4 regions of the Agrobacterium tumefaciens genome follow, and region 1 is predicted to be linked to each of the others. Evidence: predicted binding sites of a transcription regulator. Region 1 holds the regulator's gene; each other region holds the start of a gene.

Region 1 (7,821 bases):
TCGGTCTGTTTTCGGCGATTTACATGTCGGAATACGCCTCGCCGCGCCTGCGTTCAGTGGCAAAGCCGCTGCTCGAGGTCCTCGCCGGTATTCCCACGATCGTCTATGGCTTCTTCGCGCTGACGACGGTGGGTCCTTTCCTGCGAGACATTTCCACGCAGATCAGCGGTCTCACAACCGGAAACTATGCCAATTTCATCCAGGCGCAGAGCGTCATTACCGCCGGCTTTGTGATGGGAATCATGCTCATTCCCTATGTCTCGTCACTGTCGGACGATATCATCACCGCTGTGCCGCGTTCGTTGCGCGACGGTTCTCTCGGTCTTGGTGCCACGCGCTCTGAAACCATCAAGAAGGTCATCGTTCCTGCCGCTCTTCCCGGCATCGTCGGCGCCGTGCTGATGACGGCGTCGCGTGCGATCGGCGAAACGATGATTGTGGTTCTCGCCGCCGGTGTTGCGGCCCGCCTGCAGATCAACCCGTTCGAACCGATGACCACGGTGACGGTCAAGATCGTCAGCCAGCTGACCGGCGACCTTGAATTCACCTCGCCGCAGACGCTTGTCGCCTTCGCGCTGGGCATCACGCTTTTCGCCATCACGCTTTGCCTGAATATCTACGCGCTTTACATCGTGCGCAAATACCGGGAGCAATATGAATGACCGACATCGTTTCTCCCACAGCCGGTGCTGCCGCCGGAAACAGCGCCACGCGCCGTGATATCGGCATCAAGCGCCGCTATGCCGCCGAACGCCGCTTCCGCGCCTATGGAATGGCAGCGATTTCCTTCGGCCTCATCTTCCTCTTCCTGCTGCTCTGGTCGGTCGTTTCCAAGGGTTACACCGCCTTCCAGCAGACGATGATCACGGTCCCGGTCGAGTTTTCCGAACTGATCATCGATCCGAAGAATGAGCGGGCCGCAAACCCCGCAAAGCTGATGACGGCCAATTATCCCGTTCTCGCCCGAGATGCGGTTGCCAAGGTTCTCGGCGTCGCGCCGACGGACCGCGCCGGTCTGCGCGCCGTCAACGTCATGATCTCCGACAGCGTCCGCACCCAGCTGCGCGACATCGTCGTCGCCGATCCTGCCGTCATCGGCACCACACGCAACGTCACGCTTCTCGCATCGGGCGATGTGGATAGTGCCTTCAAGGGCCAGGTCGATCTGACGGTGGATGAAGCCAACCGCCGTATCTCGAACCAGCAGCTCGGCTGGATGAATCAGCTCGCCGAAGGCGGCCAGCTCGGCAAACATTTCAACACCGGCATCTTCGTTAACGGCAATTCGAGCCGTCCGGAAGCGGCAGGTGTCGGTGTGGCGCTGATCGGTTCCTTCTATATGATGATGATCGTGCTGGTTCTGTCGCTGCCAATCGGTGTCGCAGCCTCCATCTATCTCGAGGAATTTGCTCCGAAGAACCGTTTGACGGATCTTATCGAGGTGAACATCAACAATCTCGCGGCTGTTCCCTCGATCGTTTACGGTCTGCTTGGCCTTTCCGTCTTCATCAACTTCATGGGCTTTCCGCGCTCGGCCTCTCTGGTCGGCGGCCTCGTCCTGACACTGATGACACTGCCGACGATCATCATTGCCACACGCGCCGCATTGAAGGCCGTGCCGCCGTCGATCCGTGCCGCAGCACTTGGTCTCGGCGCTTCGAAGATGCAGACGATCTTCCATCACGTTCTGCCGCTCGCCATGCCCGGCATTCTCACCGGCACCATCATCGGCCTTGCCCATGCGCTGGGTGAAACGGCGCCGCTGCTCTTGATCGGCATGGTGGCATTCGTTGCAAATTATCCGACAACGCCGATGGATCCGTCCACGGCTCTGCCGGTGCAGATTTACATGTGGGCGAACGAAGCGGAACGTGCCTTTGTCGAAAGGACATCCGGCGCTATCATCATCCTGCTTTTGTTCCTCATCGTCATGAATGTTGGCGCAATCCTGTTGCGTCGCCGCTTCGAACGGCGCTGGTAGAGGGAGATTGAGCAATGAACATGTTGTCGGAAGCAGCAGTTGAAAAGGCGCTGGACAAGAAAATGAATGAAGTTTCGTACAAGATGATCGGCAAGGACGTTTCGGTTTTTTACGGCGAAAAGCGTGCGCTTTACGACGTGAACCTCAATGTCCGCGAAAACACGGTCACTGCGCTCATCGGTCCGTCCGGTTGCGGTAAATCCACATTCCTGCGTACCTTGAATCGCATGAACGATACGATCGATGGCTGCCGGGTTACCGGCAAGATCACCCTCGACAGCGACGATATCTACGATCAGGCGATCGATGTCGTGGAATTGCGCGCCCGCGTCGGCATGGTGTTCCAGAAGCCGAACCCCTTCCCGAAGACGATTTACGAGAACATCTCCTACGGTCCGCGCATCCACGGTCTTGCCCGTAACAAGGCGGATATGGACCAGATCGTTGAACAGAGCCTGCAGAGGGCCGGCCTGTGGAACGAAGTGAAAGACCGCCTGCAGGAATCCGGTACCGGCCTTTCCGGTGGTCAGCAGCAGCGTCTGTGCATTGCGCGCGCGGTTGCCGTCAGCCCGGAAGTGATCCTGATGGATGAACCCTGCTCGGCGCTCGATCCGATCGCAACCGCCAAGGTCGAGGAACTGATCCACGAACTGCGCGCCAACTTTACGATCGTCATCGTCACGCACTCCATGCAGCAGGCAGCGCGTGTTTCCCAGCGTACGGCCATGTTCCATCTTGGTCATCTTGTCGAAGAAAACGAAACGGACAAGATGTTCACCAATCCGGACGACCAGCGTACGCAGGATTACATCATGGGCCGCTTCGGCTGATTTCCGGCCGGCGCTTTATCGAAACCGAACAAGACTGGTGCCTTTGCCGTGCCCCGTTGGCGTGCACGTGCATGAAGGCCAAGCCGGAGGATTAGACCATGACACAGACAACGACCCATTCGCATATTCTGTCCGCTTATGACGAGGAATTGAAGTTCCTGACGCGCCGCATCGCCGAAATGGGCGGTCTGGCCGAGCAGATGTGCGCCGACGCCGTGCGCGCATTGGTCAATTCCGACGCTGCGCTTGCGCAGAAGGTCATTTCCGACGACGCGATCCTCGACCATTCCGAGCGCGAGATCGGCGACAAGGCCATCGTCACCATCGCCAGACGGCAGCCTGTCGCGGCCGATCTTCGCGAAATCATCGGCACGCTGCGTATTGCCGGCGATCTCGAGCGCGTTGGCGATCTCGGCAAGAACACTGCCAAGCGCGTTATCGCGGTTGCCGGCACCGGCGTGCCGCGCAAGCTCGCCCGCGGTCTCGAACATCTGTCGGAACTGGCGCTGGTGCAGCTCAAGGAAGTACTCGACGTCTATTCCACGCGTTCTGCCGAGAAAGCCAACGCCATTCGTGAACGGGACGAAGAAATCGACGCCATGTACACGTCGCTCTTCCGTGAGCTTCTGACCTACATGATGGAAGATCCGCGCAACATCACCACCTGCACACATCTTCTGTTCTGCGCCAAGAACATCGAGCGTATCGGCGATCATGCGACGAATATCGCTGAGACAATCTATTACATGGCCACCGGCAGCCAGCCGGAGGGTGAGCGTCCGAAGGACGATAGTTCCAACACACTCGGTTCGGTGACCGAATAACAGACAGGCAGAAGCTTGCGGAGTTAGTATATGGTGCCCAAGATTGCAGTTGTGGAAGACGAGGAAGCGTTGAGCGTCCTGCTTCGTTACAATCTCGAGGCTGAGGGATACGACGTCGACACGATACCCCGTGGCGACGAGGCGGAAATCAGGCTGCAGGAACGTATTCCGGATCTTCTTATCCTGGACTGGATGTTGCCCGGTGTTTCCGGCATCGAACTGTGCCGGCGCTTGAGAATGCGGCCCGAAACCGAACGCCTGCCCATCATCATGCTGACAGCGCGCGGTGAAGAAAGCGAGCGGGTGCGCGGTCTTGCCACCGGCGCCGACGATTATGTCGTCAAGCCGTTCTCGACGCCGGAACTCATGGCCCGCGTCAAGGCCATGCTACGCCGGGCCCGCCCCGAGGTTCTTTCATCGGTGCTGAAATGCGGCGATATCGAACTCGATCGCGAAACCCACCGCGTTCACCGCAAGAGCCGCGAAGTGCGCCTCGGACCGACGGAATTTCGCCTGCTGGAATTCCTGATGACATCTCCGGGCCGGGTGTTCTCCCGCTCGCAGTTGCTGGACGGCGTCTGGGGTCACGATATCTACGTGGATGAGCGCACCGTTGACGTTCACGTAGGACGCCTGCGCAAGGCGCTCAATTTTTCGCACATGCAGGATGTCATCCGCACCGTTCGCGGTGCTGGATATTCGATGGAAGCCTGAGCTAAGCCGAACAGCAGCTTCAATCAGCACAACATCTGACCAAAATCAAAAGGCCCGACACCATTCCGGTTTCGGGCCTTTCGGTTTTGAACCTTTCCCAAACACGGCACCTTGACCTTTTGAATGGACAATCGGCGGCCTGTTCGCATGCGGATTGTGGGCTAGAGTATTTCCAGTAAAGCGGTTCTACGTCCGGAAAATGCGTAAAACAAAGAGATAGGGCACGTCCAAAGTTGCCGTTTAAACCGCACGTGCCTGGACCGGGCGGCGTGGAGGAAAGGCCGAACATGCCACCGGCGATTGTTTTCCGGAACCGGCCTGAATTTGTCATAAAAAAACGGGCCCGAAGGCCCGTAGTTTTTGAGTGCTGAATGCGTGCCGCAACACTCAAGCCTTACGGCGCTCACTGACCGGCTGGTAGGCGAGCTTCGCATGGAACTTGCAATAGGGTGAGGATTCCAGCGCTTCGCAACCGCAGAAGTGGAAATCGTCTTTCAAGGGATCACCGACCGGCCACTTGCAGGTGCGCTCGGTCAGTTCCGTCAGCGTCAAGCGACGGGAAATCGGCGTCACTACATTTCTGGAAGGAACGTAATCGAGAACCTGCGCGGTTTCGATATCGATCTCTTCATGAAGAGCCGTTGCTGCGTTCGAACGGCTCATGGTTCGGGCCGGTGCCGCGCTGACGCGTGCCGTGAAATTTGTCGCGCGCGGGGCAGGGGCCGCGGTGCGCTTGGGCGCGGAGCGTGCAGAAGTCACCGGTCCGCCGGCCTTGACGCGTCCCGGCAGATTGAGGCGGTGGACCTTGCCGATCACGGCATTACGGCTTACACCGCCCAGCTGCGCTGCTATCTGGCTGGCGCTCAGTCCTTCGGCCCACAATTTCTTGAGTTTCTCGACCCGCTCGTCTGTCCAGTTCATGCCGCTTCTCCGCTTGTCGCGTATCTTTCGGCAGAATCCCTCTCCGTCTCGCGGGCGCGCCGCGAGCGTGGTTTCTGCCGGATTTTAGGTGACTAGTTCCGCCGCAATGCAGTCTAGTAATTAGCGATTAACCTAGTGCCAGCCCGACTCCGTGGCAAGAGTCGCGGGAATCATCTGGAATCGATTTTCCGGTTTTCCCCAACTTGCTGGCGAGTTGAGTCTGAAAGGCAACACCTTGGGCCTCTTTCGGTGGCGCCTACTAGTGCTTGAGAAGCCCGGGAAACGCGGACTTTTGTTGACATCGGCAAACGAAGTGACAATAGTGCCCCTGCCGCCGCGAGGCGGCATTTTTGATTTTCAGGCGAGGGATAACCTCGCGAGCCTATTGACAACCTTATGACAGCGCATCCGCGCAAGGAGTGATACAGCCATGGCCGAAGCCGCCGCGCCATTGTTCGATACGTTTGCAAGAGCCCCGCTGCGCTTCGAGCGCGGTGAAGGCGTCTGGCTGTTCACGGAGAGCGGCGAACGATATCTGGATTTTGCAGCCGGTGTTGCGGTTAACTCGCTGGGCCACGCCCATCCGCACCTCGTGGAAGCAATCAAGGCGCAGGCCGAGAAGGTCTGGCACGTCTCGAACCTTTATGAAGTGCCCGGACAGGAAAAGCTCGCCAAGCGGCTGACGGAAGCAACTTTCGCGGACAAGGTGTTCTTCACCAATTCCGGTGCTGAAGCGCTGGAATGCGCCATCAAGACCACGCGCCGTTATCACTATTCAAAGGGCCACCCGGAAAAATTCCGCATCGTCACCTTCGAGGGCGCGTTCCATGGCCGCACGCTGGCAACAATCGCTGCCGGCGGCCAGCAGAAATATCTCGAGGGTTTCGGTCCCAAGGTCGAAGGTTTCGATCAGGTTCCTTTCGCTGATGTCGATGCCTTGAAGGCTGCCATCACGTCTGAGACGGCCGCGCTTTTGATCGAGCCTATCCAGGGCGAGGGCGGTATTCGTGCGCCGAGCAAGGAATTCCTGCAAATCCTGCGTGGATTGTGCGACGAGCACGGCCTTCTCCTGATTTTTGATGAAGTGCAGACGGGCGTCGGCCGCACGGGTAAGCTGTTTGCCTATGAGCAGACCGGCGTTGCGCCTGATATCATGGCGGTTGCCAAGGGTATCGGCGGCGGTTTCCCGCTTGGCGCATGCCTTGCAACAGCGGATGCCGCCTCCGGCATGACGGCCGGTGTGCATGGCACCACCTATGGCGGCAACCCCCTGGCAATGGCGGTCGGCAATGCGGTGCTGGATGTCGTTCTGGCCGACGGTTTTCTGGAAAAGGTTCGTGATGTCGCGCTGGTCTTCCGCCAGGGACTGGCATCGCTCAAGGACCGCTATCCTGATGTAATCGAGGAAATTCGTGGCGAAGGCCTGTTGATGGGCATCAAGGCGAAGGTTCCTTCGGGCGATCTGCTGCAGGCCATGCGCGCGGAGCACCTGCTCGGCGTTCCGGCAGGTGACAACGTCATCCGTCTCCTGCCGCCGCTCGTCACCACGGCGGAAGAGGCCCGCGAAGGGCTGGCGCGAGTGGAAGCGGCTGCCGCCTCCCTGACAGCGAAACAGGCGAAAATCGCCTGAAACCAATCAAGGGCGGGCCTCTTCCTGGAGGCTCGCGAGCATGGGACAGTTTGAAATGGCTTCACCAAAACATTTTCTAGACCTTTCGGCCGTTGGGTCGGAGGATTTGCGGACGATTCTTGATGATGCGCGGGCGCGCAAGATTGCCACCAAGGCCGGCACTGCGGAAAAGCCGTTAGCCGGCAAGATGCTGGCGATGATCTTTGAAAAGCCGTCCACCCGAACCCGCGTTTCCTTCGATGTCGGCATGCGTCAACTCGGCGGTGAGACCCTGTTCCTGTCGGGTACGGAAATGCAGCTCGGTCGTGCGGAAACGATCGGTGATACGGCCAAGGTTCTGTCGCGTTATGTCGACGCCATCATGATCCGCACCACGGATCATTCGCGCCTGCTTGAGCTTGCCGAACATGCAACCGTGCCTGTTATCAACGGCCTGACGGACGACACCCATCCCTGCCAGATCATGGCGGATATATTGACGTTCGAGGAACACCGCGGTCCGGTGAAAGGCAAGACCATTGCCTGGACGGGTGACGGCAATAACGTGTTGCACTCTTTCGTTGAGGGCTCGGCCCGCTTTGGTTATCGCATGAATATGGCGGTGCCCATGGGCTCTGAACCGCATGATAAGTTCCTGAACTGGGCGCGCAATAATGGCGGCGAGATCGCGCTATATCATGATGCCGACAAGGCGGTTGCCGGGGCAGATTGTATCGTTACCGACACCTGGGTATCGATGAACCAGGAACACAAGGCGCGCGGCCACAACATCTTCCAGCCCTATCAGGTGAATGAAGCACTGATGGCCAAGGCCGATAAGGACGCACTGTTCATGCACTGCCTGCCGGCGCATCGCGGCGAGGAAGTAACGGACGGCGTTATCGACGGGCCGCAATCGGTGGTCTTCGATGAGGCGGAAAA
Region 2 (7,821 bases), 1.3 Mb from region 1:
GCGATAAAGCGCCTGCTGCTCGCCCGTAAACATCGCCGCTGCCTCTTCATTGGCGCGGCTGAAGGCCACAAAGGCCGCCTGACGGATGGCAGCATCAGTGACGAGCGTGAAATTCCACGGCTGCATGAAACCGACCGAGGGAGCCGAATGCGCCGCTTTTAACAGACGCTCGACAAGTTCGTCCGGCAGCGGATCGGGCAGGAACTGGTCACGCACATCGCGGCGCGTCTCGATGGCGCGGTAAATCGCCTCGCGTTCCGCACCGGAAAACGGGCGGGCGGGCGAAAGCGCGTGGTCGAATGGGCTGGCTTGCAATGGATCGCCAGCGGACGGATCGGTCGGCATCGTTTAACCCCAACAATGCGGGCGCGCCGCTGCCGAAACCATACCGGTTTCGCGCGCACAACGCGCCTCTTCAGCAACCTGCCGCCGTCCGCGCGGTTCGGTCTATCCTGCCAGGCCGGTCTTCTGACTCGACTTCATCCGCCCCTTTCGCCTTCCCGAATAACTTCAGTGGCTTATGAAAAGGGCATCCGCCTCACAGCGCTGGGCACGTTCCGGTTTTTCACCGAATTCCCGATTCTCCCGCCGCAAGGGCGGGCACCTGACGAGAAAACTTATGATCAAGAGGACTTGCGAATGCAAGTATCGTAAGGGCGGTGCGGCAATGTGACCTCAACGAAAACCAAATCGCATCATTCCACAGGGAAATAGCGCACATAAGCGAATTCATCCCCGTCAGGCGACCAGTTGGGCGAGTTCATCGTCCCCTGCCCGCCGAAAAGCTCAAACAGCGTTTCAACATTGCCGCCATCCATATCCATCAGCCGCACCCGCACATCAAGATCACGCGGATGGTCGAAGACATCGCCGCCATAGGAGACAAACACCACCTTGTCACCTTTGGGAGACGGATGTGGAAACCAGTCACCATAGGAACTGTCGGTAATGCGCTCGACGGCGGAACCGTCCACCCGCACCCGCCAGATCTGCATCAGCCCCGTGCGGCTGGAATTGAAATAGACCCACCCACCGTCAGGCGAATAATCCGGCCCGTCATTGCGGCCCTCGCCATGGGTAAGGCGTGTTTCGACGCCGCTCTCAATATCCATGGAATAGATGTCGAAGACCTGATCGCGAATGCCGCAATAGGCGAAACTCTTCCCGTCCGGCGCCCAGCCGTGCCAGTAGGAGGGAAGGTTCTTCGTCATCAGCTTCGGCGTGCCGCCCGTCGATGGCAAAAGATAGATGGCGCTCTTGCCGAATTCCACCTTGTCGGAAATGGCATAGAGCGAACCGTCAGGCGAAATGCCGTGGTCGTTGTTGCATTGCGTCGCAAAGCCGGTATCGACCTTCTCCGGTGAGGAGTCACCGAATGGGGACAGGCGATAGAGCAACCCCTCGCTGTTCAACAGCAGATATTTGCCATCCGGCGACCAGTTCGGCGCTTCGAACAATTCCGGCGTCTGCCACACCGCCCGCATCTGCCGGGTGCGGATGTTGAAGATTTCGATGGAACTGCGCATGCTGCCTCCCGGGCTGTCGATAGTCTGGATCGGACCCTTGGCTGGTGCAGACATTCCGTTTGCTTTCGCCGCCATGGTGATTATGATCCTATGACCGCAGGCACCGTCCTGCAAATTCAAATCGGAAAAAACGCCAGCGTTCCGGCACCGCCCGTAACCCTCCCCGTTTCTCCCAGATCCGAGGTTCCGCGATGAATACCATCGCCGATCACGGCATCCGCTTCGGGCGGATCGCCGCAATGCTTCCTGTCAGAAATATCGAAAAGGCCCATGATTTTTATGTCGGTGTGCTGGGCTTCACAAAAACCTTCGAAAACGGCAACCCCGTCGGTTTCATGATCCTCAAACAGGGCAATGCCGAACTGCACCTGACATTGCAGCCCACCCATAAGGCAGCGCCCTTCAACGTGGCGCATATGATGGTCAGCGATGTCGATGCGCTGCACGCGCTCTGCAAGAGCCACGGGTTGCGCATCATCAAGGGCCTGCAGGACAAGGATTATGGCCTGCGCGCCTTTGTCTTTGAAGACCCTGACGGCAACCGCATCGATGTGGGGCAGGTTATTTGAGATGAATCGGCGGCGCGGCGTGTCCGCGCCGTCTGTTTATCCTCATTGTGGACCGAGCGTGTGCCGCTCATTTCTTCTCCCCGCCGGGGAGAAGGTGGCGCGCAGCGCCGGATGAGGGGGCGACGGTAGAGATATGCGGAGAGCTGGCCCCCTCATCTGCCCCTTCGGGGCATCTTCTCCCCGGCGGGGAGAAGAAATGAGCAGCACCCTCCACCCACCAATCACCTGTCACGAAACCGGTTGGTAATCGGATAACGCCGGTCACGGCCGAAATTCTTCTTGGTGATCTTCACGCCCGGCGCAGATTGCCGGCGCTTGTATTCGGCAAGGTAGAGCAGATGCTCCACCCGGTGCACGGTGGCCACATCATGGCCGCGCGCCAGAATTTCCTCGACCGACATTTCCTTCTCGACAAGGCATTCCAGAATATCGTCCAGCACCGGATAGGGCGGCAGCGAATCCTGGTCGGTTTGGTTGGGGCGCAATTCGGCCGACGGGGCCTTCGCGATGATATTGGCGGGGATCACCTCGCCGGAGGGACCAAGTGCGCCCGGTGGCACATGGGCGTTGCGCCAGCTGGAAATGGCATAGACCTGCATCTTGTAGAGGTCCTTGATGGGGTTGAAACCGCCATTCATGTCGCCGTAGAGCGTGGCATAACCCACCGACATTTCCGACTTGTTGCCCGTCGTCACCACCATCGAGCCGAACTTGTTCGAGACGGCCATGAGAATGGTGCCGCGCGTGCGGCTCTGCAGGTTTTCCTCGGTAATGCCCTCTTCCGTGCCCTCGAAGAGATCTGACAACGCCGAGAGGAAACCCTCCACCGGCTCGACGATCGGCACGATATCGTAACGGCAGCCCAGCGCCCTGGCGCAATCGGCCGCATCCTTCAGCGATTCTTCCGAAGTATAGCGGTAAGGCAGCATGATGCAGCGCACCCGCTCCTCGCCCAGCGCATCCACGGCAAGGGCGGCACAGATCGCCGAATCGATGCCGCCGGAAAGGCCGAGAACCACGCTCTTGAAACCGTTCTTGTTGACGTAATCCCGAAAGCCCAGCATGCAGGCACGGTAATCCGCCTCCTCGCCTTCGGGAATTTTCGAGAATGGTCCGCTGTCGCAATGCCAGCCGTCTGCCGTGCGTTTCCAGTCGGTGACGGCAAGTGTTGCCTCGAACTGGCTCATCTGGAAAGCAAGCGTCTTGTCGGCATTAAAGGCAAAGCTAGCACCGTCGAACACCAGCTCATCCTGCCCACCCAGCTGGTTGGCGAAGACGAGAGGCAGACCGCTTTCGATCACCTGCCGCAGCGCCACCTGGTGGCGCACGTCCAGCTTGCCGCGATAATAGGGCGAACCGTTCGGCACCAGCAGGATTTCCGCCCCGCTTTCGGCCAGCGTCTCACACACGCCCATGTCGTTCCAGATTTCCTCGCAGATCGGAATACCGATCCTGACCCCACGGAAATTATAGGGACCGGAGATCGACCCTTCGGCGAAAACGCGTTTTTCGTCGAACTCGCCGTAATTCGGCAGGTCGATCTTGTCGCGCAGCGCAATGATCTTGCCGCCATCCAAAAGCGCCACCGAATTGTACCGGCCCGTCTCGCCCTGACGCGGAAAACCGATAACGACACCCGGCCCGCCATCGGCGGTGTCCGCTGCCAGCTCTTCCACGGCCTTCAGGCAGGCCTTCAGGAACGCCGGCTTCAGCACCAGATCTTCAGGCGGGTAGCCGGATATGAACAGCTCGGTCAGAAGCAGGAGATCGGCGCCCTGCGTTGCCGCATCGGCCCTTGCCTCACGCGCCCTGGCGAGATTGCCCGCCACGTCGCCAACGGTGGGATTGAACTGCCCGACGGCAATCCGGAGATGGTTCTGGATATCGTGTCTGTCGCTCATGCCATTTCAATACCGCGCCCGTGGCCGCTCCGCAACGCGGCAATTGCATGCCATCGCCTGGACGATGCGCCACCGCTGCGTTCACGCTAAGGTTATCACCGCTCCAGCCATCCTCCGCAAAGTTCATGTCGCGTTCATCGCGCTTATGTGACAGTTACATGACACTTTTGCGACGCCCGATTCACCTCCCCGGATTGGGCGGCCGCCTGAAATACCGGAGTATGAGTTTGAGAGATTCGGCGCCAAAAACAACGGCTTCCGAAAAGGCTGGTTTCGTCTTTTCGCCTGCATGGACAAGGAGCCTTTCCAAGCTTTCGGGCGCGGCCTATACGCTGGCCAATCTGACGGTCGCATCCATCGTGCTCGTCGTGGCGCTGGAATGGATCGCCCGCGGTTCGCTCCATGATGTCGGTGCTTTCCTCACCTCGTCCGCCCGGCCGGGCATGACCACCATTGCCGCCGTGCTCACCCTTCTCGTCGCGCTGGATGCGATCCTTGGCCGGCGTTATCTGTCCCTCATCGCAGTTGCCCCGCTCTGCGCGCTGACGGGGCTGATTTCCGCGCAGAAACAGACCTATCTCTCCGATCCGCTTTACCCATCCGACCTGCTGTTCGGCCGCCAGATTTTCGAGCTCTTACCCACAATGCTGAAGGCGCAACCGCTGACGGCAGTGCTGGTTGGCCTCGGCATCTGCGCCGCCATTGCGGCTGTCGTGGTGCTCTGGTTGCTGGCGCGCCGCCATTCGCCGTCATTGAGCTGGCGTGAACGCGCCGCGGGGCTCGCACTGGCGTTGCCGCTTCTTGCCGGCCTTGCCTCGCTGATGGACTATTCGCATTATTCCTGGGTCCGCGATCGCCTCAACATCATTCCCATGATGTGGGATCAGCAGGAAAACTACCGTCACAACGGCTTCCTGATGGCCTTCGCCTTCAATATTCCGATGGCCAATGTCTCGGCGCCGCAGGGTTATGGCGAAAACAGCATTGCCGACCTGACCTCGGAGCCCGCCGCCTTCGCCGCCAACAAGGGCGATTATCCTGATGTGATCATGCTGATGAGCGAATCGCTGTGGGATCCGACGCGGCTTGAAAACGTGAAGCTCTCCGCCGATCCGATGCCGACCATCCGCGCCAAACAGTCCGGCAACGTGTTCTCGCCCGAGTTCGGCGGCATGACGGCGAATGTGGAATTCGAGGCGCTGACCGGCTTTTCCAACGCCTTCCTGCCCTATGGCAGCATTCCCTATCAGCAATATATCCGCCGCCCGGTGCCCTCGCTCGCCAGCTTCTTCCGCGGTGAAGGTTATTCCGCCATCGCAATGCACCCCTTCCAGGAATGGTTCTGGAACCGCAAGCAGGTCTATACGAATTTCGGCTTCGAGGAATTCCGCTCCGAAGCGACTTTGCCGGCCATGGAAAAACGCGGCAACTTTGCCTCCGACGATGCGCTGATGGACGAGATCATGGCGACGGCCGACAAGGCGCAGAACCCGCTGTTCCTCTTTGCCGTCACCCTTCAGGGACATGGGCCTTACGAGGCGAACCGTTACGCCGAAAACACCATCGGCGTCGAAGGCGACCTCTCCGCCTCGGCCTCGCAGGCGCTGGCCACCTATTCGCAAGGGGTGGCGGAAGCCGATGAAGCGCTTTTGAAAATGATGCGCTGGGCCAAGAAACGCGACCGCGAAACCATCATCGTCCTCTTTGGCGACCACCTGCCGCCGCTTGGCCAGACCTTCGTGGAAAGCGGTTATATGCCGGGCATGGTGGCCAGCCGCCGCGCGCCGCTGGAGGTAATGAAGAAGGAGCATGAGACACCGCTCGTCGTCTGGTCCTCCAAGAAGGGCGTGCGCAAGAATATCGGCAGCATCAGCCCGGCGCTTTTGCCCTATCACGTGCTGAAGACTGCCGGCTTCTCCGATCCCTTTTATACCGGCACGCTCGGCGAGGTGCAGCAGGCCTTCTCCGTCATCGACCGGCATATGCTGGTGGCGACCGATGGCAAGGCCCTACCCGACTGGTCGATCGCCCCGAACGCCGTTCCCGACGTGGTGCGCGATTACCGCCTGCTGCAGTTCGACATGATGTTCGGCGCCCAATATGGCCGCGAGCGCTTCTTCCCCGGCTTCAACTGGCTGCACGAGGGCGCGCCGGCCGTCTGATACTTTTCGGCGGGGACGCCTGAACCGCATGGCAGCGGAAATCGTTTGAATTCCACCGCCATGCGGGTTTATCTCGCACAGAGCGCAGGCACCTCATCAAAACCGGAGACACACCGTGTCAGATATCTCCGACTACATCACGTCGCATTTCAAGCGTTCCTCCCGCGAAATCGGTGAGGTGGAGCGCCGCATTCTGGAACTGTCGCACCAGAAAAAACTGATCTCGCGCGACACCAATGCCGAATTTTCCGCTGGAGCAAGCCTTGGCGACAGGCTGGCCGACAATATCGCCAAGATCGGCGGCTCCTGGGGTTTCATCCTCTCCTTCTGTTTTTTCCTGATCTTCTGGGCGATCATCAACACCATCATCCTGACCACCCGCGCCTTCGACCCGTACCCGTTCATCTTCCTCAACCTGCTGCTTTCCATGCTGGCCGCCATTCAGGCGCCCATCATCATGATGTCGCAGAACCGCCAGGCCGCCCGCGACCGTTTCGAGGCCGCCAAGGATTATGAGGTGAACCTGAAGGCCGAGCTGGAAGTGCTGTCACTGCATGAAAAGATCGACGTTAAGGTGCTGGCCGAACTGGCGGCGCTGAGACAGGATCTCGCCGCACTCCACCACCACGTCACCCGTAAGGACGGCTGACACCGGCAAAATTCATCCCCGCTTTTCCCCGTCCTACCGCGTGCAGTTATCTTGCATCCAGTCCTGCCGGGTGGATGCCAGACGTGGCTGAAACCGAGGGACGGTTCTGATGGGGACGGTGGCGCGTTCGTGACGACAGAACCATTTCGCAAAGTGCGGTGCACAGCCCTTTGCGAGATACGGCATGGTGAAAGACCCGGCTGCGCAACGCATCCGACCCACACCAACCCCGACAATAGCGCAGCCGGGCCATCGCCTGAAGTGCTCCCGCTATCCCCGTCCGGCAGCGCCGTGCGGGATGAAGGTGTTGGGGGTTTGGAGCATAGTGGACGCAGGCGCGTGTGGCTTTACCCCCCTCTGCCCTGCCGGGCATCTCCCCCACAAGGAGGGAGATCGGCAGGAGGCGCTACCTCCACTTCATTCGCAAATGTTGAGATGGAGGAAAACCTGCCCGCGGGTCGATCTCCCCCCTTGAGGGGGAGATGCCCGGCAGGGCAGAGGGGGGTAAGCCACACGCACCTTGCGTCCACCTAAAATTCCCCCCCAGTTACGAATCCGTCAGATTCTTGCGCTACAGATTGACGCAGGCGTTTGTTGCATTGCACTCTTGCGGGCAAGGCTGACGCGGGAATCACTCCCCATCGTCAAAATGGCATCACGACCATTTCGCGACGACGCCGCGCCGGATGCGACATCCGGTTATCGCAATGCATTCTATTCCGGGGTTTTTTTCATGCACCAGTTCGATCTGATTGTTGTCGGCAGCGGTCCGGCGGGAAGACGGGCCGCCATTCAGGCCGCCAAGCTCGAAAAGAAGGTTCTGGTCATCGAGAAGGGCAGCCGCGTCGGCGGCGTTTCGGTGCACACCGGCACCATTCCTTCCAAGACCCTGCGTGAAACCGCGCTCAACCTCACCGGCTGGCGTGAGCGCGGCTTTTACGGTCGCTCCTACCGCGTCAAGCAGGAGATCGACGCCGACGATCTGCGCCGACGCCTGCTCATCACGCTGGATCA
Region 3 (7,821 bases), 260 kb from region 1:
TCCGGAAGCAAGCAAGACGATCACGCTACCGATCAGCATCCGCTAGAGCCCGTTTAAATCAAACGGATATGTCCACTATTCCTCACGCGCATATCCGTTTGCGCGTGAATAAGATTTCGCGAATGTTTTCGATGGTGTAGGTCTTTGTCGACTTTACCAAGCAGAGGCATTCCGGAATGAAATTCTCAATAGCAGAGGCGGAGGATCTCGTATCCTCTATCTTTGAGCGCAACGGCGTTCTGCCGCAAAACGCCCGCTCGGTCGCGAAGGCGCTCGTCGCATCTGAAGCTGCCGGCCAGAGCGGTCACGGTTTTCGCCGTATCCCCGTTTATGTCCGCCAGGCGCGGGTGGGAAAAGTCGATGGCAAGGCGCGGCCGGTGGCGACGCACGTTAAGCCGGGCGTGCTGTCGATCGACGCCAACCACGGCTATGCCTATCCGGCGATTGATTGCGCGCTGGAGCAGTTGCCTGAAATGGCCCGGCAGCAGGGCATTGCGCTTGCCGCCATCCATCGTTCCCATCACGCCGGCGTCATGGCATTAACTGTCGAGCGTTTTGCCGAGATGGGTCTTGTCGCGCTGATGTTCGCCAATGCGCCGGCATCCATGGCCCCGTGGGGTGGCAACAAACCGCTATATGGCACCAATCCGATCGCATTCGCTACCCCGGTTGGTAGCTCCGATCCTCTGGTGATCGATCTGGCGCTTTCCAAGGTCGCGCGCGGAAAGATCATGGCGGCCCGCCAGAAGGGCGAGACTATTCCGGGTGACTGGGCGCTCGACAGAAACGGCCGGCCAACGACCGACCCTGAAGAAGCCATCGAGGGAACCATGGTGCCCGCGGGCGAGGCGAAAGGTGCCGCACTGGCGCTGATGGTGGAAATCATGGCCGCCGCACTCACCGGTGGAAATTTCGCGTTCGAAGCCTCTTCACTTCTGGATGATAAGGGCGCGCCACCATCACTTGGCCACACGATCATCGTCATCGACCCGGTATCCTCGGGTGGTGCAGTCTTTACTGAACGACTGGCGCTCATAGCCGGCGAGATAGAAAAGCAGGAGAATGTGCGTTTGCCCGGCCGCCGTAGCCAGGGCGTTCGCCGGCAGGCGCTGGAAAGCGGCATCGTCGTCGAAAGCGATATTCTCGCTGAAATCCAGTCGCTTTAAACAGCTGTAAAATGAAAAACCCGGCGGACCTGATGATCCGCCGGGCAAACCGTTTATGGCCGCTTTTCAATTGCGTCGATATGGACAGGAAATCATTTCCGGTCCGCTTTTGGTCCGCCATCCCGCCATCGAAATGATGGGATTTTGACGCAGAAAGCCGCTCATCCGGTTTTGGCCTATGGGAAGGGGACGTCTCCACATAAGCCTCTGAAGCGAAAAAGCCTTAGATATCCTGCTCGATCAGGCCACGCAGCAGGGCAATGCTGACGGCATTCAGCAGATTGGTGGCACCCAGCCGGTTACGCACCACTTCCAGCGCGTCCTTCACCTCTGCCTCGGTCGCACCGGTCACAAGGGCGATGTGGGAGGGGTGTTTACCCCGCGCCACCAGTCCCAGATAGTGCCGTTCCCGGTCAGATAGGGCGATCTCGCGCGTCTGGCGATGTTCATGCGGCGTTTTTAAAGACATGTTCTTTCTGCCTCAAAAGAGATTGACCTTCCCGGCTTTGCGATCAGGTAATGATTTCATTCCCCGAGGCCCGCCCGCGAACGTTCTGTCTGCACGCGAACGGAAACGTCGATTTCGCCAATAGGTTTCATCTGGCATCAGGAATATGCAATGATGGCCGCTTTCGCAGCCAGCCGGCCCAGCATCGACGTTGTTCCGGGGCATAGGGAGCGCTGCCCCACTGACACTCACAAAACCGGAATCGGTTGTGGATCAGAACAATGTGCAGATTCAAAGCTTTGGAATGTTTTCCGTCACACCCGAAGGGCCACGCGGCGCTCTAATAGGCGATATACTGCGCCAATAGAATAACATCTCGCGCCAAGTTTTGCGCTTTTGTTGTTATGTTTCGGCACAGAAGCCGGGAAAAGCCGACATATTTCTGAATTTTAATGTGTAATTTCGAAATATTGGTGCTGAAAATCTGTTTTATCCGGCGGAATGATGCGCATGTTTCTTGCGAATATCCGTCGGGGTCGCCCCAAACCAGCGGGAAACGGAGCGCGAAAACGCACCGGGCGTCGAATATCCCAATCGATAGCTTATGTCGGAAACCGAAAGGTCGCTCTCCACCAGAAGCTTGAAGCCGGCATTTTTGCGTATGGCGTCCTTTATCTCGTTGAGATTGGTGCCAAGTTCGGCAAGCCGCCGCTGAAAACTCCGTTCGGAAAGATTGAAGTAGGGGGCGATTTCGCCAAGTGAAAGCTCCGCATCCGACAGCCGCATCTGCATATACCGTTTTACCTGATCGATGAAATGTGTTGCATCCACTGATGTTTCCGGTCGCAGCATCCGGCATTGAAGGTTCATCAGTTCGAACAGCCGCTCATCTGCGTTCGGATTGGCCACGTCGAGGAGCGATACAGGAAGACGCATCGTGTGGATCGCCTGGGAGAAGCTGATCCGTTTGGTCATTCTTTCTTTAAATAGCTGAATATTATTCGGTTTCTGCCGTTCCAGACCGATTTCGACCTGATTGATGCGCTCACCCAGAATATCGCGAAGACGCTGGATCAGAACTGTCAGGGAAAGATCCACATATTGATCACGCTTGACGATGACGGGCGCGAAGGACCAGGAAAGCGTTACATGTGTGGTATCCGCAACCATGGTAAAATTGCTGTTGTTGGTCGCGTAATAAACGTGATCCTGAAGAAACCGCAGGAAAGCCCGCACCGTCGGCGCGCTGATCAGACCGTAACCAAATGCACCGGATGCGCCGGCCGGAAAAGCGGAGGCGCATTGCAGACCGAAGGCGTCGTCACCGGAAATCAAGGCGCAGGTTTCGAGCAATCGGCATAATCTGTCGAGGCTTATGCGCTCCGTCAAACTGTCGAAAGTGGCGGGATCAATATCGAGAGCCTTGCAGATGGGGACGATATCGATGCCGCGCGAGCGCGCATAATTGCTAACGCCGGCGGCCAGACCAGCCACCACAGTTATCTCGTCACTGACCCTCTTTTCGGGCATCCCTCGCCTTGGCGTACCATGTTTGGAAATTGTCGCCTGATGGTAAGCTTTGTGTGACCTTTTGTCGAGCGGCCCGGGCCTCAGATATCAAGATCAGTCGCGGCCGGCGCTTTGTTCCAGCACCTGCATGATGGTCTTGCCCGCATCTTCGATCGCGCCGCTATTATCCACCGTCGTTACGTCAAAGTCTCCGACGACCGTAAGCGAGCTGCGTTCCAGGCGCCGCAGAATATCCTCGCGGCTTTCCCGCCCGCGCTGTTCCAGCCGCTGCGCCAGCACTTCCGGCCGGGCGACGATGTTCACCACCCTGAGACGGGAAAAGGCGGAACTGAACTCAGGCAAGGCCGAGCGGGAACCGTTGGCAATAACCACGTCTCCCGCCTCAAGTTGGCGATAGACGGCAGCCGGGATGCCATATTTCAGCCCATGCGCCTGCCAGAAGACGGCGAATGCGCCCTCATCCTGCAGCCGGTTGAACTCCTGCATCGAAACGGCATCGTGATTTTCGCCGCCGGCATCCCCGCTGCGGGTAATCACCCGGCGGGTGAAATGAAAGCCGGGCCGTCCGGACAATTGCCTTGCCGCATAGTCCATCAGCGTATCCTTGCCGGCCCCGCTTGGGCCGACAACCACGATCATCGTGCCGGGCGTTTTCTCACGCCGGCTGTCTTCTCCGTTGCCGGTCATGCCACGCGCTTGCCCTGACGCCAGACCGAGCGGGTGACGGGCACGCCATCTTCGCGGTGAACCCGCACCAGATCGGCCCGCAATCCAGTTGCGATACGGCCGCGGTCAAGAAGGCCAACCGTCCGAGCCGGCGTGGCGGTGACCATACGCAGCGCTTCCGGCAGGGTGATGGCTTCCACCTGATCGGCAAGCAGGAACGGTGCGAAAAGCAGGCTGAAGGGCACATAGTCGGAAGAAAGAACATCCAGCACGCCGATCTCGGCGAGATCGCGGGCGGCGATGTTGCCGGAGTGAGACTTGCCGCGAACGATGTTCGGAGCGCCCATCAAGACGCTCATGCCGGCGCTGTGAGAGGCTTTTGCAGCCTCAACGCTGGTGGGGAATTCCGCCAGTTTAACGCCGTGGCCGATGGCTTCGCCCACATGCGCTTCGGTGGCGTCGTCATGGCTTGCGACGGTGATGCCGCGCTTGGCGCAGCTGGCGGCCAGATAATCACGGTGCTTGGCGGAATATTCGGCCGATGCGGCCTGCCGCCGGCGCACGAATTCGGCAAAAGCCTCGTCGCTCAGCCCGCGCTTCTTCTGGTAATAGAAGATGTACTGATCCATGGACTGGAACTGGCGCTGACCCGGGGAGTGGTCCATCAGCGAAATCAGCCGCACGCGCGGATCGGTTTCGAAATCTTCGAAATGGTCCAGAACATCAGCGGAGGCGACCTCACAGCGCAGATGCAGCAGGTGATCTGCGCGCAAGCGGTTCTGATCCGCCGCCGCTTCGATGGCATCAGCCATTTCCCGCATTTCGCCCTTTTTGAAGCCGCCATCCTCGTCCGAGCCGAGCCTCAGGCAATCGAATACGGTGGTGATGCCTGATGACGCAACCTGTGCATCATGGGCCTGAATGGCGGCGATCTTATCCCAGATCACGCCGGGGCGCGGTGAATAATGCTGTTCTAGATGGTCGGTATGCAGTTCCACCAGACCCGGGATCAGGAAATCGCCTTCGAGGTCTTCCCCGGTTTTGGAGGCGCCTTCACTGATATCGGCAATCTTGCCGTCGCGGATCAGAACGGACCCCAGAATGATATCGTCTTCCAAAACGATACGGGCATTGGAGAGGGCGTGCTCGGTCATGGGTTCGCATCTTTCTTTGGCTGCTGGCCAAACGGGTGCCAGCGATGAACGGTAAAGGGGGCGCCGCGCGTTTCTTCAATGAACAAAGCGAGGCCGGAAATGGTGAGAGGCTGATCGACGAATTCGGCAAAACGCGCAGAAAGCACCTCTTGCATGGTGGGCTGGTCGTCCTCGTCGATACGACCGGTCAGCGTCATGTGAAAACGGAAGTCGTCCATGACATGCGGATAACCCCAGAGTGACAGATTTTGCCGTTGGCTCTCCGTCAGCATTTGTGGCCGCCGGCGGGCAATATCGGTCTCGGACAGAGGCGCGCGAAATCGGTCGAAATGGTCGACGATCTCGGCCGCGAAATCCTGCAGTGGCTGGTAGGTCCGGTCTGGAACCAACGCGAAAAACGGTCCGAGCGCGCCAACGACGACGCGCGGGATGTCGAAGGCCGGCTGGCTTGCGGCAAAACCCTCGACGGCGGCGAGAAGCTCGGCCTCGCTGTATTTTTCGGCAAGCTCGAAAGGAGCCTTCAGGGTTGCGTGGAAACCGTAACGGCGGGGTTCTTCCGTCATTTCCGCATAGGCGTCATGATCATCATGCAGCGTACCGGAAAATGCATTGCGCCCAAGCCAGCGCGACGCTGCTTCAGTCAGCGGATGATCTTTAGCCGGAGAAAAATAGATGGCGTAGCGCACGGCAAGCACTCTTCAGTGTCATGGAAAACCAGGGATGAGAAGCTATTTGGCGTGACTCGCCCGCTTCCCGCAAGGTCAGGAGTGCGAGGTAATCGCTTTCCGTGACAGAATGATGATGCAGATGGAAAAAAGCACATTCGAAATGCGGTTAAGCCCCTGCACGCACCTTTGGGGCGCCCGGACCTCGGGGTGAATGCGTCAGGGACAAAAAAACGTCTTTGGGCGGGTGGTTTTATGGGGCGGGGAAAGGAAAGCTGTTACGGCCTTCGCATACAGTCCCGCCCCTTTTATGGCCTAATGCTGCGTTTTCCCAATCAGGCGCGAACGCAGCGAATTGGAGATATGGTCGAACAGGAAAACGACGAAGAGGATGAGCAGGACCATATAGGCAACCTTGTCCCAGTCGGCGTTGGTACCCATCGCTTCCAGCAGCTTCAGGCCGATACCGCCCGCACCCACCGCACCGATGATAGTGGCGGAGCGGGTGTTGCTTTCCCAGAAATAGAGCGACTGGGAAATGAAGACCGGCAGCACCTGCGGAAGCACGCCGAAACGATTGACGGCAATCGGGGAAGCACCGACCGATTTGACGCCCTCGCGCTGCTTGTCATCGACATTCTCCAGCGCCTCGGCATAGACCTTGCCGAGCGCTCCGGTATCGGTGAAGAAGATCGCGGCAATGCCGGGGATCGGTCCGGGACCGAAACTGCGGGTGAAGAACAAAGCCCAGATCAGCATGTCGATCGAACGCAGGAAGTCGAACAGACGCTTCATGCCCCAGTTGGCAGCCCTGTTGGCGGTGATGTTGCGCGCGGCGATGAAGGCGAGCGGCAGGGCAACGAGCGTGCCGAACAGCGTGCCCACAAAGGCCATGACCAGGGTCTGCATCAGCTTGGAAAGAATATCGGCATGCTGCCAGACGCTGTTGTCGAGGAAATCATCGACCATGTGGTTGATATTCGAGCGCTCGGGATCGAGCCTCTCACCCCACAGCGCCAGAGCCGCGAGTTCGCCATAGCCTTTACCCCAGAATTCCGACTTGGTGTCGAACAGGAAGTTTGCCCATCCGAGGAACCGGCGCTGCACATAGACCTGGCTGGTGCGGATTTCCGCCTGGCCGGCAAAACCGTAATGGACGAGAACCTTGTTACCGTCCTGCTGGATTTCTTCCGGCAGTTCCTCAGGTGCCCGCGCCTGCTCACCATTGATGATGACGGGGTAGTTCTTGCCGTCGACATAAACATCCACCCGGGTTGGCGTCACGTCGAGGCGGTTTTCCATGCCTGCATAAATCACGCTGTAGCCGCCATCCGGCAGGGGCTGCAACCAGTCGATCTTTGAGTCGACCGGATATTGCCCGCGGCTGGACCACTGCGGCGCCACCTTGCCATCTTCGAAGCGCAGGCGCGGCTGGGCACGCCAGGAATACCAGTCCTGAATATAGCTCGAGGCTCGATCCCAGCGGCCCTGCATGAAAGCCGGCCCGACATTAAAGAAGAAAAAGCAGCTGATGAGATAAACGACGGTGGCGAGAATACCGACCAGCAGACCGTAACGCTGCATGAAGCCGCGTTTGAAAATCGCGGGATGCGCGGCGGTCAGCCTTTCGCGCTCGGCAGTGTTGAGAATGAAGCTTGAGGACATCAGGCTGCTCCCCGTCCGAATTCGAAGGATTGATGGCCGATCAGTCTGCGGCGCAGCCAGCTGGAAAACTGGTCGACGGCGATGATGGTGATCAGCAGCAGGATGATGATGGCATAAGTCTTGGAAGCATGATCGTTGCCGATCGACAGCCGGAACACCTCGCCGATGCCGCCGCCGCCGACAGCACCGATGATGGTTGAGGCACGCACGTTGATTTCGGCGCGCAGCAGCGCGTAGGAGACAAAGTTAGGCAGAACCTGCGGCACGATGGCGAAACGGACCCGCTCCAGCCAGTTGGCGCCGGCGGCGCGCAGGCCTTCATCGGGCTTCATGTCGGCATTTTCCACCACTTCGAAGAACAGCTTGCCCAAAGCGCCGATCGTGTGGACTGAAATGGCGATGATCGCCGCAATCGGACCGATCGAGAGAATGGCGGTCAGTAAGCCGGCGACGACGATTTCCGGAAAGGCGCGCAGCACTTCCATCACCCGGCGCACCACCCAGCGCACGAGACCGGCGCCGACAAG
Region 4 (7,821 bases), 250 kb from region 1:
ACGCCCCTGCATCGGCTCGAGGATGCCTTCGCTCGCCAATGCGGCAATGGCGCTTCTGACGGTGTGGCGGTTGACGCCGAATTTTTCGGCCAGCGCCATTTCCGGCGGCAACATGCCGGTTTCGTCGTGATCGCCTGCCGCGATCTCGCCTCTGATCCGGTCGGCAATCTGCCGCCAGAGCGCGACGCCGTTCTTTCTTTTCATTGCTGCTGCAGGGCTCATGTCACACGCTTGTCATTCATCGCCGTTAATTGTAGCTTATATTGTATAGTTGTCTATATCAATAGACATTAGAGGTCAAGCGATGAATAACGAAGCTGCGAATATACATGCGGGAAGGAAGCGGGTGGCGGCCCTTCTCGCCCGCGCAACCGTTCAGGAACTCGAAACGGTCTGGAACCGGCAGGACGCCAGCCCGCAGATGGAAAATGTGCGCGGACCGGAAACCGGCCTCGTCATGGTCAAGGGACGTATCGGCGGCGGCGGCGCGCCTTTCAATCTGGGTGAAACCACCGTTACCCGCGCAACGATCAAGCTTGCTTCCGGCACTGTCGGCCATGCCCATGTTCTCGGCACCGGCCGCAAGAAGGCCTGGTACGCGGCCGTTTTCGACGCGCTCTGGCAGGAAAATCCGACGCGGGACTTCATTGAAACCGAGCTTCTCTCACCGGTCGAAAAAAGACTGACCGAGGAAAAACAGCGGAAAACAAAAGAGACCGCCGCCACGCGTGTCGATTTCTTCACCATGGTTCGAGGAGAAGATTGATGGGTGTCAAAGCCGAAGCATTGACGGGCGGTTTTTCCGACGCCGTCTTCGATTCCCAACGGGTTTTCAAAAAGCTGATGGACGGCATGGCCCGGCCGGGCACACCGCAGACGATCGAAACCGCAGTTACCCCGCCGGCACCGCTTGCCACCGCAACGGGTGCGGTTCTGCTGGCGCTCTGCGACCACGACACACCAGTCTGGCTGAGCGGCGCGCTGCGGAAAACGGCCGTGCCGGGTTGGGTTGGGTTTCACACCGGCGCGATTGCGACGGAAGAAAAGGGGGCTGCGCAGTTCGCCGTGATCGAGGCGGGCAGCACCATTGCCTCCTTCGGCCTTTTCGCTCAGGGAAGCCAGGAATATCCCGACCGTTCGACGACGGTCATCATCGAATTGCCAGATCTTGATGGCGGACAGGAATTAATGCTGTCCGGCCCCGGCATCCGCCACATCAATATCATCAGCCCTTCCGGCCTGCCGGAGATATTCCCGAGGCTCTGGGCGGAGAACAACGCCATTTTCCCGCGCGGCGTCGATGTCATTCTGACCTGCGCCGACAAATTCGTCTGCCTGCCGCGCACGACGCGTATTAAATCCGTGGAGGCATAAGATGTATGTTGCTGTCAAAGGCGGGGAAACCGCCATCGCCAACGCCCACCGGCTTCTGGCCGACAAGCGGCGCGGAGACCGTGACCTGCCGGCGATGACTGTCACGCAGATCGTTTCCCAGCTTTCACTCGCCGTCGACCGCGTCATGGCGGAAGCCTCACTTTACGATCAGTCGCTTGCAGCCCTTGCCGTCAAGCAGGCACGCGGCGACATGATCGAGGCCATCTTCCTGCTGCGCGCCTACCGCACCACGTTGCCGCGGTTCGGCTATTCGCTGCCGGTCAATACGGCTGACATGACGGTGCAGCGACGCGTTTCGGCAACCTACAAGGACTTGCCGGGCGGGCAATTGCTGGGACCGACCTTCGATTATACCCACCGTCTACTCGATCCCTCGCTGCTCGAAGACGAGGCTGTCGAAACCCCCGCCATTCGTGAAGGCGAGCCGGATTATGTCATGCGGGTTTCCGACATTCTCGCCGAAGAAGGGCTGATCGAAAGCGATGGTGATATGCCTGATGAGCATATTGCCGGCGATCTGACGCGCGAGCCGATGGAATTTCCGATGCCACGCGACCTGCGTCTGCAATCGCTGGCACGCGGTGACGAGGGCTTCCTTCTCGCACTCGCCTATTCGACACAGCGCGGTTACGGCCGCACGCATCCCTTCGTCGGTGAAATCCGCATCGGTGATGTTGAAGTGGAGCTGGAGGTTCCCGAACTCGGCTTTACCGTCTCGCTTGGGGACATCCAGGTTACCGAATGCCAGATGGTCAACCAATTCAAGGGCTCGGCCAAAGCGCCACCGCAGTTCACCCGCGGTTATGGTCTGGTTTTCGGCCAGAGCGAACGCAAGGCGATGGCCATGTCGCTGGTCGATCGCGCGCTTCGCGCCGGTGAATTCGGCGAAGATGTCGTCGCCCCGGCGCAGGATGAAGAATTCGTCATTTCACATGCAGACAACGTCCAGGCGACGGGTTTCGTCGAACATCTGAAATTGCCGCATTACGTGGATTTTCAGGCCGAACTCGGTCTGGTCAGGAAAATGCGCGCCGATTTCGAGGCGATCAACGCTGATGGCGCGGAGTGGATGGGCGATGCAGCCGAATAGCTCAGCGGCTGTGCTGCTCTCCAAACCAGTAAGCGCAAAAGACGGTCGATGCTGCAAAAACAGCAAAGAACACGGCTGCAAGAATTCCAATCTCCATGAGCTTGTACTCCTTTTTTCGCAAGGTTAACGCGCAATGCTTAAAGAAGTTTCATTTGACGACGGGCTGGCTGCCTACAACTTCGCCTATCTGGACGAACAGACCAAACGGATGATCCGCCGGGCGATCCTGAAGGCCATTGCCATTCCCGGTTATCAGGTTCCCTTCGCCTCCCGTGAAATGCCCATGCCCTATGGCTGGGGCACCGGCGGTGTGCAGTTGACCGCTTCCATCGTCGGCCCCGACGATGTGCTGAAGGTCATCGACCAGGGCGCCGACGACACCACCAACGCGGTTTCCATCCGCGCCTTTTTCCAGAAGGTGGCGAATGTTGCCGTCACCACCCGCACCAGGGATGCGACCATCATCCAGACGCGGCACCGCATTCCGGAGGAAGAACTGCATTCCGGACAGGTTCTGGTCTATCAGGTTCCCATTCCCGAACCCTTGCGCTTCCTCGAGCCACGCGAGACCGAAACCCGCGTCATGCACGCGCTGGAAGAATATGGCCTGATGCACGTCAAGCTCTACGAAGACATCGCCCGCAACGGCCGCATCTCCACCACCTATGCATACCCGGTGAAGGTTGCCGGACGCTATGTGATGGATCCTTCGCCGACGCCGAAATTCGACAATCCGAAAATGAATATGTCGGACGCGCTGCAGCTGTTCGGCGCTGGGCGCGAAAAGCGCATCTATGCCGTGCCGCCCTATACCGACGTGGTCAGCCTGGATTTCGAGGACCATCCGTTTGAAATTCAGCGCTTCGACAAGCCCTGCGCACTGTGCGGCGGCGAGAATGTCTATCTGGACGAGGTGGTGCTTGATGACAAGGGTGGGCGGATGTTCGTCTGCTCCGATACCGACCATTGCGAGGACCGCCGCGCCCATGGCCACAAGGGCCATATGCTGGCGGATGTGAAGGAGGCCGCAGAATGAGCGACGCACCACTTCTGAAAGTCCGGGACGTTTCCAAATATTACGGCGACCGGGCTGGTTGCCGCAACGTTTCCTTTGAACTTTATCCGGGCGAGGTCCTGGCCATTGTCGGAGAATCCGGTTCCGGCAAGACCACGCTTCTCAACTGCATTTCCACTCGGCTGATGCCAACGGCGGGCAGCGTGGAATATCGCATGCGCGACGGCTCTGTGCGCGACCTCTACCACATGGGTGAGGCCGAACGCCGTTTCCTGATGCGCACCGACTGGGGCTTCGTTCACCAGAACCCGGCGGACGGGTTGCGTATGGCTGTTTCGGCCGGCGCCAATGTCGGCGAACGGCTGATGGCCGTGGGCAATCGGCATTATGGCAATATAAGGCAATCGGCCAGCGAATGGCTGGAGCGGGTGGAAATTGGCACCGACCGTATCGACGATCAGCCGCGTGCCTTTTCCGGTGGCATGCGCCAGCGCCTGCAGATCGCCCGCAATCTCGTCACCTCGCCGCGCCTTGTCTTCATGGACGAACCGACCGGCGGTCTCGATGTCTCCGTGCAGGCACGCCTGCTTGATCTGGTCCGCGGCCTCGTCAACGATCTCGGCCTTGCCGTCGTCGTCGTCACCCATGATCTGGCGGTGGCGCGACTGCTTTCCCATCGCATGATGGTGATGAAGGGCGGCGACGTCATCGAGCATGGTCTCACCGACCGGGTGCTCGACGATCCGCGCGAGCCTTACACGCAATTGCTTGTTTCCTCTATTCTGCAGGTTTGACGCCATGCCGACGCCCCTTATCGTTTCGGAAGTCTTCAAAAGCTTCACCATGCATCTTCGCGACGGCATCGAATTGCCGGTCGTTCGCGATGTCAATTTCTCCGTTTGCGGCGGCGAATGCGTCGTGCTCGGCGGCCCATCGGGTATCGGCAAAAGCTCGATCCTGAAAATGCTCTATGGCAACTACGCCATCGACAGCGGGCAGATCCTCATCCGCCACGGGGATCAGGTCGTTGATATCGGCAATGCCTCGCCGCGGACGATCCTCGAAATTCGCCATCACACGATCGGTTATGTCAGCCAGTTCCTGCGCACCGTGCCGCGTGTCGCTGCCATCGATGTCGTTGCCGAACCGCTTCTGGCCCGCAAGGTGGCCGCCGAAGATGCGCGCGAACAGGCGGCGACGCTGCTTTCGAAGCTGAACCTGCCACGGGAATTGTGGTCGCTTCCGCCCGCAACCTTTTCGGGCGGCGAGCAGCAGCGCGTCAACATCGCGCGCGGCTTCATCACCGATCATGCGATCCTGCTTCTCGACGAGCCGACGGCCTCACTCGACGCCACAAATCGGCGCGTGGTCGTCGACATGATCAGGGAGAAAAAAGAAAAGGGCACCGCGCTGCTGGGCATCTTCCACGACGAGGAAGTGCGGGAAGCCGTGGCCGACCGCATTCTCGACGTCTCGCAATTCTCTCCCCGGAAGGCAGCGGCATGAGTGTCAAGGTCGGTCTCGAACCCGTCATTCACGAAACCGCCCGCGTCACCAACTCCTCGATCGGCCGCTATACCGAAATTTCGGAACGCTGCCGCCTCGAAGAGGTTGAGATGGGCGACTATTCCTATGTCATGCAGGACGGTGCGATCTGGTGCGCCATCATTGGCAAATTCGTCAATATCGCCGCCTCCGTCCGCATCAACGCCACCAATCACCCGATGCAGCGGGCGACATTGCACCATTTCACCTATCGCGCCCGCAGTTACTGGGACGACGCTGAGGATGAAACGGATTTCTTCGCCGCCCGCCGCGCCAAGCGGGTGGTGATCGGCCATGATGTCTGGATCGGCCATGGCGCGACCATCCTGCCCGGCGTGACGGTGGGGAACGGTGCAGTGATCGGGGCTGGCGCGGTGGTATCGAAAGATGTCGCGCCCTATACCATCGTCGGTGGCGTGCCCGCCCGGCTGATCCGCGAGCGTTTTCCAGCGGAGCTTGGCCGGCGCATGGACGATCTGAATTGGTGGGATTGGGACCATGCCAGACTGCGCGGCGCGCTCGATGATTTCCGCGCGCTCGCCGCCGAGGATTTCGTGGCGAAATATGGTGGATGAACTCCGCTCATAGCGAAGCAATTGCAAATCCCGGGCCACGTCCCGGGATTTCTGTTTGTCGGCTCCAGATATGCCGGTGGGATTTCCTGCTCATGACATGCCTGACGAGAGGTTTGTCGGCGAACCCCCGGGTGTCGTATCTGCGAATTCTGTAATATTTTATTCATGAAACTGACATCCACACTTCACGCACCGCTGTTACGCCGAACCCCGTCAAAAAAGAAGATTGGACGGGGAAATGAGCTTTCACCTGAAGCAAGTCACGCGCCGTTTCGGCAACCATACTGCGGTCGATGCCGTGAACGTCGAAATACCGCAGGGCCAGATGGTCGGCGTTATCGGACGCTCGGGTGCGGGAAAATCAACGCTGCTGCGCATGATCAACCGCCTCGTTGATCCCTCCTCGGGTTCCATCTATTTCAACGACACGGAAGTATCGGCGCTGAAGGGTGCGGCGCTCCGCAACTGGCAGCGCGACTGTGCCATGATCTTCCAGCAGTTCAATCTGGTGCCGCGCCTGGATGTGCTCACCAATGTCATGCTCGGCCGTCTCAACCACCGTTCGACAGCGCTCAGCCTGTTCAACATCTTCACCAATGATGAGCGCCTGATGGCGATCGCCGCGCTCGAGCGGCTCGGCATCGAACATGTGGCCATGCAGGCCGCGGGCACGCTTTCCGGCGGCCAGCAGCAGCGCGTCGCCATCGCCCGCGCCCTGATGCAGTCTCCGAAGATGGTTCTGGCCGATGAGCCGATTGCCTCGCTCGACCCGCTCAATGCCAAGATCGTGATGGATGCGCTGCGCGACATCAACGAGCGCGAAGGCATCACCGTCATCACCAATCTGCATACGCTGGATACGGCGCGCAATTATTGCGAGCGCATCATCGGCATGTCGCAGGGCCGCGTCGTCTTTGACGGAACGCCGGCGGAACTGACCGCTTCGGCCGTAACGGAGATTTACGGAACCGATTCTCAAGGGGCTGGCATCGATGAGACCATGACCTCGACCAGCATCAATATTCCCGGCGCGCAGCTTCCCGCGCGTCCGGTGCAGCAATCTGCCGGTCCCGAACCGCTCGCTCTCGCCGGGCTCTGAGGAACCGCTCAGCATCGTTTGTGCCCGCGTCAAGGGCCGACACTTCACAACAAACTCCGGCTCGCCGGGAAACAGGAGAAAGTCCATGTTGAAGAAAATCCTTCTTTCGGCAGTCGCCCTTGGCGTTCTGGCCGGTTCCGCCATGGCTCAGGACGTCAAGGTCCTGCGTATCGGTCTCGACGGTTCGGAAAACGAAGCCGACCAGATCCGCAACACGAAGTGCGTTGCCGATGGCCTGAAGGCTGCGACCGGCGTTTCCGAAGTTCAGGTTTTCCCGTCGCCGGACTATAACGGCGTCATCCAGGGTCTGCTCGGCGGCACCATCGACATCGCTTCCATGGGCGCGTCCTCCTACGCCAAGATCGCTCTTGCCGATCCGAAAGCCGTAGATCCGATCCTGACCACGGCCGGCGCTGACGGTTCGACCGGTTATTACACGATCATGGTTGCCCGCAAAGACAGCGGCATCAAGACGCTGGCTGACGCCAAGGGCAAGAAGATCGGTTTTGCCGATCCTGACTCCACCTCGGGCTTCCTCGTCCCGAACGTGGCTATTCCGAAGGAAACCGGCGTTCCGGTGAAGGAATACTTCGCCGAAACCGGCTTCGGCGGCGGCCATGAAAACCTCGTTCTCGCCGTTCTCGACAAGAAGTTCGACGTTGGCACCACCTTCGGTTCGGGCGTTGGCAAGTGGGAAGAGGGCTACACCGCCGGCAACCTCTACCAGATGGTCAAGAAGGGCAATCTCGACATGGACGATATCGTCGAAGTCTGGAAGTCGCCGCTGATCCCGAACGGCCCGCTCATGGTCACCAACAAGCTCGGCGACGCCATGAAGCAGAAGGTAGAAAACTTCTTCATGGAACTGCCGAAGAAGGACCTCGCCTGCTTCCAGGGTTTCACCCAGGGCAAGAACACCGCTTACATCAAGGTCGACCCGTCCTTCTACCAGACGATCATCGACGCCCGTAAGTCCGTTATCGGCGGCTGATCCTGCGATCATACCCGAAAGCGGCGGTGCCTTGCGGCGCCGCCGCTTTTGCCAATAAAGGAAAAAGCGGCATGGCGACCTCACTGCATCATGGCACCCTCTCCCCCAAGG

The links. The regulator PhoB, encoded in region 1, activates phosphate uptake and scavenging genes when phosphate is short. The targets are predictions, from matches to a motif close to TGTCATNNANCTGTCAT.
Region 2: a site for PhoB is predicted at 4,144-4,160, ahead of CFBP6623_RS07045 (LTA synthase family protein). Genes of this name have one in related genera too.
Region 3: a site for PhoB is predicted at 5,752-5,768, ahead of CFBP6623_RS14465 (DUF1045 domain-containing protein). Genes of this name have one in related genera too.
Region 4: a site for PhoB is predicted at 5,782-5,798, ahead of phnC (phosphonate ABC transporter ATP-binding protein). Genes of this name have one in related genera too.

Annotation. Positions count from the first base shown of each region.
Region 1 covers NZ_CP039903.1:107,755-115,575, forward strand. The annotation lists gene pstC (phosphate ABC transporter permease subunit PstC) at 1-662, shown strand, start outside; gene pstA (phosphate ABC transporter permease PstA) at 659-1,981, shown strand; gene pstB (phosphate ABC transporter ATP-binding protein PstB) at 1,996-2,811, shown strand; gene phoU (phosphate signaling complex protein PhoU) at 2,910-3,635, shown strand; gene phoB (phosphate regulon transcriptional regulator PhoB) at 3,666-4,349, shown strand; gene CFBP6623_RS00565 (GcrA family cell cycle regulator) at 4,737-5,270, opposite strand; gene CFBP6623_RS00575 (aspartate aminotransferase family protein) at 5,701-6,900, shown strand; gene argF (ornithine carbamoyltransferase) at 6,956-7,821, shown strand, end outside.
Region 2 covers NZ_CP039903.1:1,404,947-1,412,767, forward strand. The annotation lists gene bluB (5,6-dimethylbenzimidazole synthase) at 1-345, opposite strand, end outside; cobalamin riboswitch at 442-623, opposite strand; gene CFBP6623_RS07030 (TolB family protein) at 696-1,526, opposite strand; gene CFBP6623_RS07035 (glyoxalase superfamily protein) at 1,718-2,095, shown strand; gene CFBP6623_RS07040 (NAD+ synthase) at 2,317-3,996, opposite strand; gene CFBP6623_RS07045 (LTA synthase family protein) at 4,218-6,158, shown strand; gene CFBP6623_RS07050 (DUF1003 domain-containing protein) at 6,274-6,807, shown strand; gene sthA (Si-specific NAD(P)(+) transhydrogenase) at 7,541-7,821, shown strand, end outside.
Region 3 covers NZ_CP039903.1:2,904,032-2,911,852, forward strand. The annotation lists gene CFBP6623_RS14430 (TonB family protein) at 1-46, shown strand, start outside; gene CFBP6623_RS14435 (Ldh family oxidoreductase) at 177-1,166, shown strand; gene CFBP6623_RS14440 (LuxR C-terminal-related transcriptional regulator) at 1,390-1,635, opposite strand; gene CFBP6623_RS14450 (helix-turn-helix domain-containing protein) at 2,104-3,144, opposite strand; gene phnN (phosphonate metabolism protein/1,5-bisphosphokinase (PRPP-forming) PhnN) at 3,238-3,831, opposite strand; gene CFBP6623_RS14460 (alpha-D-ribose 1-methylphosphonate 5-triphosphate diphosphatase) at 3,828-4,964, opposite strand; gene CFBP6623_RS14465 (DUF1045 domain-containing protein) at 4,961-5,659, opposite strand; gene phnE (phosphonate ABC transporter, permease protein PhnE) at 5,945-7,294, opposite strand; gene phnE (phosphonate ABC transporter, permease protein PhnE) at 7,294-7,821, opposite strand, start outside.
Region 4 covers NZ_CP039903.1:2,912,272-2,920,092, reverse strand. The annotation lists gene phnF (phosphonate metabolism transcriptional regulator PhnF) at 1-222, opposite strand, end outside; gene phnG (phosphonate C-P lyase system protein PhnG) at 305-766, shown strand; gene phnH (phosphonate C-P lyase system protein PhnH) at 766-1,374, shown strand; gene CFBP6623_RS14510 (carbon-phosphorus lyase complex subunit PhnI) at 1,376-2,485, shown strand; gene CFBP6623_RS14505 (alpha-D-ribose 1-methylphosphonate 5-phosphate C-P-lyase PhnJ) at 2,619-3,521, shown strand; gene phnK (phosphonate C-P lyase system protein PhnK) at 3,518-4,294, shown strand; gene phnL (phosphonate C-P lyase system protein PhnL) at 4,299-5,006, shown strand; gene CFBP6623_RS14490 (DapH/DapD/GlmU-related protein) at 5,003-5,620, shown strand; gene phnC (phosphonate ABC transporter ATP-binding protein) at 5,859-6,719, shown strand; gene phnD (phosphonate ABC transporter substrate-binding protein) at 6,805-7,710, shown strand; gene phnE (phosphonate ABC transporter, permease protein PhnE) at 7,782-7,821, shown strand, end outside.